2 regions of the Micromonospora sp. DT201 genome follow, and region 2 is predicted to be linked to the other one. Evidence: riboswitches for the same ligand, from Rfam matches in the RefSeq annotation. Region 2 holds a riboswitch; the other holds the start of a gene.
What was found. A riboswitch is a leader RNA that binds a small molecule or an ion and turns the genes downstream of it on or off. The one in region 2 is predicted to bind ZMP and ZTP.
Positions count from the first base shown of each region.

Region 1: it holds a riboswitch for ZMP and ZTP, as region 2 does, so the genes downstream of both, ACLQ28_RS11320 (glycine hydroxymethyltransferase) here and ACLQ28_RS12085 (bifunctional 5,10-methylenetetrahydrofolate dehydrogenase/5,10-methenyltetrahydrofolate cyclohydrolase) in region 2, are expected to answer to the same signal.

Region 1 covers NZ_JBNCKP010000004.1:396,103-400,693, forward strand. Annotated here, with positions in the region: gene ACLQ28_RS11310 (alpha-hydroxy acid oxidase) at 1-492, shown strand, start outside; gene ACLQ28_RS11315 (hypothetical protein) at 588-848, shown strand; gene ACLQ28_RS11320 (glycine hydroxymethyltransferase) at 994-2,430, opposite strand; ZMP/ZTP riboswitch at 2,450-2,539, opposite strand; gene ACLQ28_RS11325 (hypothetical protein) at 2,668-2,898, opposite strand; gene ACLQ28_RS11330 (hypothetical protein) at 2,882-3,007, opposite strand; gene ACLQ28_RS11335 (NAD(P)H-hydrate dehydratase) at 3,087-3,956, opposite strand; gene ACLQ28_RS11340 (histidine phosphatase family protein) at 3,940-4,591, opposite strand, start outside.
Region 2 covers NZ_JBNCKP010000005.1:91,804-96,394, forward strand. Annotated here, with positions in the region: gene ACLQ28_RS12080 (vitamin B12-dependent ribonucleotide reductase) at 1-478, shown strand, start outside; gene ACLQ28_RS12085 (bifunctional 5,10-methylenetetrahydrofolate dehydrogenase/5,10-methenyltetrahydrofolate cyclohydrolase) at 605-1,504, opposite strand; ZMP/ZTP riboswitch at 1,518-1,599, opposite strand; gene ACLQ28_RS12090 (alpha/beta hydrolase) at 1,805-2,506, opposite strand; gene ACLQ28_RS12095 (FAD-dependent monooxygenase) at 2,894-4,006, opposite strand; gene ACLQ28_RS12100 (DUF2332 domain-containing protein) at 4,150-4,591, shown strand, end outside.

The DNA.
Region 1 (4,591 bases), on a different contig from region 2:
GGCGCACCGGGAGTGTCCGCGGTCGCCACGTCGTTCGCGCCGGCGCTGCGCTGGGCGGACCTTGCCTGGTTGCGGGAGCAGGTCGACCTGCCACTCGTGGTCAAGGGCGTGCTGGACCCGCGTGACGCGGTCGAGGCGGTGCGGATCGGCGCGGACGCGGTGGTCGTCTCCAACCACGGCGGCCGGCAACTCGACGGGGCGCCCGCCAGCATCACCATGCTGCCGGAGGTCGTCGACGCGGTCGGCGACCGGTGCCAGGTGCTGCTGGACAGCGGCATCCGGAGCGGCACCGACGTGCTGCGGGCGCTCGCGCTGGGGGCGGCCGGGGTTCTGGTCGGCAGGCCGCTGCTCTGGGCGCTGGCCGTCGGTGGTCAGAGCGCGGCCCGGGACGCGCTGGCCCTGCTCGCCGCCGAGCTGACCGACGCGCTGACCCTGGCCGGCTGCCCCGACCCGGCGGCGGCGGGAGACCTGCGCACGGTCGAGATGGGCTGAGCAACGACCGGTTCAACTCGTGGGTTGACACACCGCGTTCACCGGCTGGCAATGCGCGACGGCCTGCGTACCGCCGTCCTGGGTGGACGGTCATAATGGGCCACATGGTTGCCTGGGAGTACGCCCTGCTCGTCCGCCGCTATCAGGGACAGGGCCGCAATTTCCATGTCTCGTTCGTCTGGTACGCCCCGGACGGGTCACGCAAGGACATCACGGCCTTCGGTGACACCGCCATCGCGCACCTCAATATCGCCGGCCGGGAGGGGTGGGAGTTGGTCTCCGCCGCCGAAGACGTGAACAACGTCCAGGGCAGCACCGAAGTCCACCGCTACCACCTCAAGCGTCCCCTGGCCTGAGGTGCGCAGCTGACTCGAAGAGCGATATACCGCTGAGTCATAACTATGACTCAGCGGTATATCGCTCATTCAGGCGAGTGCCACCGGCGGCGTTACGCCCAGTGATCCCGGCGCCTCGGTGTCCGTGAGCCGCCCGGACGAGCTGTCAGGCCAGGTCGATGGCCGGGTAGAGCGGGTGCGGGGCCAGCAGATCGGTGGCCTGGCGGGCGATCTTGTCGGCCAGGTCGGGGTCGAGGACGTACTTGGCCTTCGAGGCCGTGCCGTCGGCGTTGGCGCCGGCGGTGGTCTGGGCCAGCACGGTGTGGATCAGCTCCGCGGTCTGGTCCATCTCGGCGGTGCCCAGGCCGCGGGTGGTCAGTGCCGGGGTGCCGATCCGGATGCCCGACGTGTACCAGGCCCCGTTCGGGTCCTGCGGGACCGAGTTGCGGTTGGTGACGATGCCCGAGTCGAGCAGCGCCTGCTCGGCCTGCCGGCCGGTGAGCCCGTAGCCGGACACGTCGATCAGCACCAGGTGGTTGTCGGTGCCGCCGGTGACCAGCTTCGCGCCCCGGCGCAGCAGCCCTTCGGCGAGGGCCTGCGCGTTGTCGACGATCCGCTGGGCGTAGTCGGCGAAGTCGGGGCGGCGGGCCTCCGCGAGGGCGACCGCCTTGGCGGCCATCACGTGCGGCAGCGGGCCACCGAGCACCATCGGGCAGCCCCGGTCCACCTGGTCGGCCAGCTCCGGCTGGCAGAGCACCATGCCGCCGCGCGGGCCGCGCAGCGACTTGTGGGTGGTCGTGGTGACGATGTGCGCGTGCGGCACCGGGTCGAAGTCGCCAGTGAACACCTTGCCCGCGACCAGGCCGGCGAAGTGCGCCATGTCGACCATGAAGGTGGCGCCGACCGAGTCGGCGATCTCCCGCAGGATCCGGAAGTTCACCTTCCGGGGGTACGCCGAGTAGCCGCCGACCAGGATCAGCGGCTTGAACTCGCGGGCCACCTCGGCCACCCGGTCGTAGTCGATCAGGCCGGTCGTCGGGTCGGTGCCGTAGCTGCGCTGGTCGAACATCTTGCCGGAGATGTTCGGCCGGAAGCCGTGGGTGAGGTGGCCGCCAGCGTCCAGCGACATGCCGAGCATCCGCTGGTTGCCCAGCTCCCGCCGCAGGGCGAACCAGTCGGCCTCGGTGAGATCGTTGACCTGGCGGACCTGGGCCTTCTTCAGCGCGGGGGACTCCACCCGGTCGGCCAGCACCGCCCAGAACGCGACCAGGTTGGCGTCGATGCCCGAGTGCGGCTGCACGTACGCGTGCGCGGCACCGAACAGCTCCCGGGCGTGCTCGGCGGCGAGTGCCTCGACGGTGTCGACGTTCTGGCAGCCGGCGTAGAAGCGGCGCCCGACGGTGCCCTCGGCGTACTTGTCACTGAACCAGTTGCCCATGGCCAGGAGCGTCGCCGGGGAGGCGTAGTTTTCGCTGGCGATGAGCTTGAGCGACTCCCGCTGGTCGGTCAGCTCGGCGCCGATGGCGTCGGCCACCCGTGGCTCGACAGCCCGGATCACCTCAAGGGCACTACGGAATGCGGTGGACTCGGCGTTGCGCGACATGCGACCTCCAACAGACGTGCGGGAAGGCCCAGGCGCTCGGCAAACGTCCTCGTGACGGGGCCGCTCCCCGATGGTTGTCCATCCCAACGCGCCAGTAACGGCCCGGTGTGATCCTACCGGGCTGGCCGGGGCCGTCCCGGGCGGACCTCCGTACACCGGCGACCGGAGGGTTGGGCGGTCGACGTCGGGCACACGGTGGGGAGCGGTTACCGCTGCCGGTAACGAGTTGAAGGGTGATCAGGCGGTCACCGCGTCGATCGCCTTCTTGATCGCCTTCGGAGCGGTGGGGGTGCGCGGGGCGTCCGCCCGTAGCGCGATCATCCTCTCGCCGATCTCCTGCAACTGCTTGCGACCCAGGGCGTCGCGGACCTTGGGGAACCACTCCTCCTCTTCCTCCTCGACGTGGTGGGTGACGTTCTCGATCAGCACCGTCGTCTTGGCGTTGAAGCGTTCATCGGTGGCATCCATGCTTCTGCCGCTGGCTCGCCGGCCCCTCCTCGGCATCCTGGAAGGCCTTGAACAGGCGGCGCATCTCCTTGTGGTCCTCTTTGAGCAGGACGATGGCATCGGTCGACACGGGTATGACCTCCCTGATCTCGTCTGGTGTGAATCCGGTACCCAGCAGGTCAAATGCGGAAACAGTGGATATCAGCCGCTCAGGCGGTGGCCAGCGTTCCGGGGATCTCGTCGAGCAGCTCCCGGGCGAGGAAGCCGATTCGGCCGTACCGGGGGACCAGACGTTGGCCGCTCACCGCGTGCGCGAACGAGCCCCAGCAGGCGGCCTGTGCCGGGTCCGCGCCGCGCGACAACAGCCCCGCCAGCAACCCGGCGAGCACATCCCCGCTGCCGGAGGTGCCCAGCCCGGCGTCGCCACTCTCCTCCCGCCAACCACGCCCGTCCGGGGCGGCCACGTGCCCGTAGAGCGAGACGACCGCCTCGTACCGGACGGCCAACTCGGCCGCCTCGGCGTCCAGGTCGTCGCCCGGGTCGCGCCCGAGCAGGTGCCTGGCCTCGGTGACGTTCGGGGTGAGCACCACGGGCCGGCCCGAGCCGACCAGCAGGTCCGGTGCGTGGCTGAGCGCACCGAGGGCGTACGCGTCGAGCACCAGCGACGTCTGCGGCCGGGCAGCGTCCAGGACCAGGCTCAGCAATCGGTTGGTCTCGTCGATCGCCTTCAGCCCGGGCCCGACAGCCACCACGTCGGCCTGAGCGACCAACTCGTCGAGCTGGCCGTTCCGGTCTGCGGCGACCGCGCCGTCGGGGGTCTCCGGCAGCCCGACCACCAGTGCCTCGGGCACCTGGATGCTCAGCGTGGCGGCGGTGGACTCGGCGGCGGCGAGCTGGAGCACCCCGGCACCGGCGCGCAGCGCGGCCACCCCGGCGAGCAGCACCGCACCGGGGGTGAAGCGTGACCCGCCGACCACCAGCACGGTGCCCCGGCTCTCCTTGCCACCGATCGGCACCGGAAGCGCCCAGTCCCGTAGCAGCCCCGGCGTGATCACCTTCACCTCAGACCGGTTCGGCATGGATCTCGTCCTCCCTGGTCGGCTGGGCGCCCTGCCGCTGCAGGTGGCCAACCTCGTTGAATCCGCCCAGCATCAGTTGATCCTGCTCGGCGGCGGACCAGTCGGTGATCGAGCAGTTGGCGATCACGTGCTCGCGGGTCAGCGCCATCAGGTCCGACTCGGTCAGCCCTTCCACCAGGTAGCGCAGCAGGAAGACCAGCGCGTCATGGCCAAAGAGCAGGACACGCTGGCCCTCGTGGTCCCGGCGCAGGTCGCCGAGGAGTGTCCGTAGCCGCAGCGCCACGTCGGTCCAGGACTCTCCACCCGGCGGCCGGTAGTAGAACTTGCCGAGTCGGGCCCGGCGTTCGGCCTCGTCGGGATACCGTCGGCGCACCCCGTGCCCGGTCAGGCCGTCGAGGATGCCCAGCTCCCGGTCGCGGAGCCGCTCGTCCCGGCTCACTGGCACCCCGGTGCCGTGCAGCGCCAACTCGGCGGTGGAGACTGCCCGCAGGTACGGCGACACCACCGCCACGTCCGGTCGGCGGTCCGGGGGCAATCCGGTCAGCCAACGGCCGGTGGCCCGGGCCTGCTCCTCGCCGGTGGGGGAGAGCGGCACGTCGGCGTCGCGGTGACTGAGCCCGATCAGCTCTTCGCCG
Region 2 (4,591 bases):
CGTCAGCAAGTTCACCAACATGCGCTTCGAGCCGGCCGGTATGACCGACGACCCGGACGTGCGGATGGCGGCCTCGGTGATGGACTACATCTTCCGTCGCCTGGCGCTGGACTTCCTGCCGTACGAGCGCCGTGCCGAGCTGGGCATCTTCACCGCGTCCGAGCGGGCCGCCCAACTGCGGGCCGAGGCCGACGCGGAAGCTGCCGCGGTCACTGGTGTGGAGCTCACCGCGATGGCGTCCTCGGCACCGGTGGAGACCCCGGCCAAGCCGGAGGCCGTCGCGCAGCCGGCCCAGGAGATGGCCGACGTGGCCGCCGCCAAGCCGGCTCCGAGCGTGGGTTCCAGCACCGAGTTGCTGGAGGCCGTGATCGGCAAGGCCGCCGACGCACCGCTCTGCTTCACCTGCGGTACGAAGATGCGCCCGGCCGGTAGCTGCTACGTCTGCGAGGGCTGCGGCTCCACCAGCGGCTGCAGCTGACGTAACGCGAAACGCGGGCGCTGCCCCGGCTTCCCTCGTGGGAGTCGGGGCAGCGCCTTATCCAGGTGTTCGTGTTGTTGCCCTGATCATGCCGAGGCCGGCGGCATACCTGCGGCGGTGACCGGGCTACTGGCTCGCGCGTTCGGCGGCGCGTACGGCGTTGCGGAACAGCATCGCGACGGTGGTCGGACCGACCCCGCCAACCCGGGGCGTGATGGCGCCGGCGACCTCGGCGCACGCTTCGTCCACGTCCGGTAGGAGACGCCGCCCTTCGTACCGGACGCCGGCACCGATGACGACGGCGCCGGGCTTGACGTGCTCAGGCTGAACGATCCGGGGTACGCCGGCGGCGGCGACGAGGATGTCGGCGCGGCGGGTGTAGCGGGCCCAGTCGGGCACGCCAGTGTGTACGACGGTGACGGCGGCGTTGGCGGTCGGGCGCTTCTGGGCGAGCAGCATCGCCAGGGGTCGGCCAAGGGTGGCACCCCGGCCGAGGATGACGACCTCACGACCGGCGACCGGGATCTCGTAGTGCGCCAGGAGGGCTTCGATGCCGGCGGGAGTGCACGGCAGCGGGCCGGGCAGGCCGACGGCGAGACGCCCCATGTTCAGCGGATGCATGCCGTCGACGTCCTTGTCCGGGTCGATGGTCTGCAGCGCCGCGTCGTAGTCCAGATGCCCCGGAACGGGGTACTGCACGAGCAGTCCGTGCACGGCGGGATCGGCGTTGAATCGGGCAATGGACCGGTGTAGGTCGGCCTGGGCGGCGGTGGCAGGCAGATGCACGTGCGGCGACGCGAACCCGAGCGCGGCGGCCTGACGCTGCTTGATGGCGATGTAACCGGCGCTGGCGTCGTCGTCGCCGACGAGGATGGTGGCGAGGCTCGGTGTGATCCCGCGGCTGCGTAGGCGGGCGGCTGCGGCGGCGGTCTCGGCCAGGACGGCCTCGGCGACGGGTGCACCCGGCAGGAGTCGGGCTGGGCCCGACGGGGTGTGGTGTTCTACGGATTTGCTGGTCGTGGTCATGACGGTCCCTCGACGCAGGCGCCCAGGCGGTCGACGCCCGCGAGAGGCTCCCCGATGGTTGCACCATCCCCGTGCCGCCAGTCGCCGGTGGTTCGATAATGCCGCATGACCAGGGCGACTGCCCACCTGGACCAGCAGAGCCCTTGAGTGCCGGGCAGACCCGCACCGGGGGCATGGTGCCGTTCGTCGATATACCTCAGAGTCATATTAATGACTCTGAGGTATATCGCTCGTCGGCATTGGTGCCGTCGACGGAGCCGGGCGGGCGGGCGCGCCCACCCGCTACCCGCGCCGCGTGCGTCAGGCGGAGAGTTCCGCCCGGATCAGCGCGGCCAACTCGACGGGCTGAGAAAGGAACGGCGAGTGCGAGGAGTTCATCCGCAACACCCGCTCGGCCCGCTTGGCCATGAGCTCCTGGGCGAAGGGCGGAAGAGCGTTGTCGGCCTCACAGATGATGTAGGTGCTGGGAATGGTGCGCCACGCCGCCTCGGTCAGCGGCTGCTGCGTCGAGGCCCAGGACTGGAGTCCGAGTCGTGCAATGGCCTGTTCCGCGATCTCCGGATCGACGTCGCCGTAGAAGACCTCTCGGGGCTGCGATGGCTCGATGTGACCCTTGCCCTTCAGGTCCGTCCGCTCGTGCACCTCCCACCACGGCGGAGCAACGCCACCGGCGGTGGAGAAGAGCGAATCGCCGACGTCCGGCTGAAAAGCAGCGAGATAAACAATTCGGCGTACGTTGTCCGCGGCAGCGAGCGCCTCCGTGACCGGGGCACCACCGTAGGAGTGGGCGACGACCACGACCGGGCCGTCGATGGCGGCGACGGCGGCCTTGACCACGGCCGCGTCGTCGTAGAGGTCCCCGAGGGCAGCGGGGTCGTTGCCGCTACTGGGTAGCGCAACGGTGTGGATCTCGATATCCGGGAACTGCTCGACGAGCGACTGCCAGGCCCAGGGCCCGTGCCAGGCGCCGTGTACGAGAAGAAGCGACGGAATGCTGTTCAAGATAATGTTCCTGCCCGCATGGATTCAAATGATCGGATCTGGAGTGCGTTGCCGCCACGCGCCGTCGCGTATCAGCGCAGCGCCCATCCCGACCGGCGACAGCGGAAATATATGCCGCTACTTTCGGGTAGCAAGGTGCGGTCGACTATGAGCCGAGCCACAAGCCCGGCGTCGACGGTGCAGCCGTGACTAACACCACGTAGCCCGGTTTCCGTGCTGCATCCATGCACGTATACATAGCGATTTCTTTATTGCTGAACGCGGCGGGAAAAACAAACTCGTTTCTCGTGCCAATGCGGATGTATGTGATTCCCGGCGCCGACGGCCGGGCCAGCTGCCCTGAGCGGTGCTGGGCACGCCCAGCCTCGACCGGTCAGCTCGGACCGGTCAGGGCTGGGCGAACAGGGGCCCGTAGTTCGAGCGGAACATCTGCTCGCCGAGGCGGCGCATCACCAGGTCGCGCAGCGTGGGCGGGAGCCCGGTGGCCTTGTCGCGGCGATGGGTCTGGCTGAGCACCCAGTTCGTACGCGGGCGGCGCCGCGCCTCGTACCCGCGCAGGGCCTCGGCGATGGACCCGGCGGTGGCCAACGACGAAGCGAGCACGACCGCGTCCTCCAGGGCCATCGCCGCGCCCTGGGCCATGTTCGGCGAGGTGGCGTGGGCGGCGTCGCCGATCAGCAGCACCGGCCCCCGGGACCACGAGTCGAGCACGACCTCCTGGTTGGGCCCGGCGTGCAGGGTGCTGTCGTCGTGGTCGAGGGCCTTGAGCATGACGCCGACCGGGTCGGTGTACGTCGCGCCCAGCTCCTCACGCCAGCCCGGCCGGTCGACCACCGGGCCGTCGTTGTAGTAGCAGTACGTCTGCTCGGCGCTGATCGGGATCGTGAGGAACTGCCGACCGCGCCCCAACTGCACCGACCAGACCGGCTCGTCGTCGATGCGGGGAGCGACCCACCGGTACGCGTATTGGCCGAGGTCGCGGGCCGCCTGACCGTCGAAGGTGAGCCGGCGGACCGTCGAGTTCACCCCGTCGGCGCCGATCACCAGGTCGTACCGTTGCGTACTGCCATCGTCGAACTCGACGGCGACCAGGTCGCCCTCTTCGGCGAGCGCGACCGGCTGGCGGCCCCAGCGGATCGGCGCGTCGCCGACACCGGCGAGCAGCGCCCGGTGCAACTGCGCCCGGGGCAGCGACACACACGGGCCGACGCCCTGCCACAGCGCGGTCACGTCGATGTCGAAGAGGCGACGGCCGCGCTGGTTGGCGCTGCGCTGCCGCGTGATCTCCACGGCGACGTCGGCGACCGGCTCCCGCAGACCGAGTACGTCGAGCATGCGGGTCGCGTTGCCGGTGAGGTAGATGCCAGTGCCGGAGTCGGTCGGCCCGGGTGCCCGCTCGACCACGTCGACCGTCGCGCCCCAACCCCGCAACGCGGCCACCGTCGCCAATCCCGCGACACCACCGCCAACGATCAGTACCCGAACACCTTCACCCTGCACGACACGTACCTCTCCGTTGACCTCTGCCGGTCGGCTGAGCTGCTGCTCAACGTTCCGGCCGCCGCAGCACTCTACGAGGCGGGTGAGGCGACGCACGTCAACGGGGGCTGAAATGCCGTGAAACGGCTGCGACGATGAGGGGCATGACAACCGCCGAGGCATACGTCAGGTTCGGTAGCCGCGAGGTGCGCGGGTTGTCGCCCACGTACGAGCGCCTGTCGCACGCTGTGGCCCACGACGACGCCCTGCTCGCCCTGCTCGGCACGCTTCCACCCGCCAAACGACAGCCGAACCTGCTGTTCGGCGTCGTCCGCTGGCTCGGCGGCCCGGTCGACGACCCGGTCGCCTTCCTCGACTACACGGTGACGCACTGGCCCGCCGTTGAGGCGCAGCTGCGCACCCGGGCCACCCAGACGAACGAGAGCGGCCGCTGCGCAGCCCTGCTGCCGGTGCTCGCCGCTCTGCCGCAGCCCCTTGCCCTGCTGGAGGTCGGTGCGTCTGCCGGGCTCTGCCTCTATCCCGACCGGTACGCGTACCGCTACGGCGAGCATCAGGTCGGGTCCGGCGAGCCGGTCCTGGAGTGCG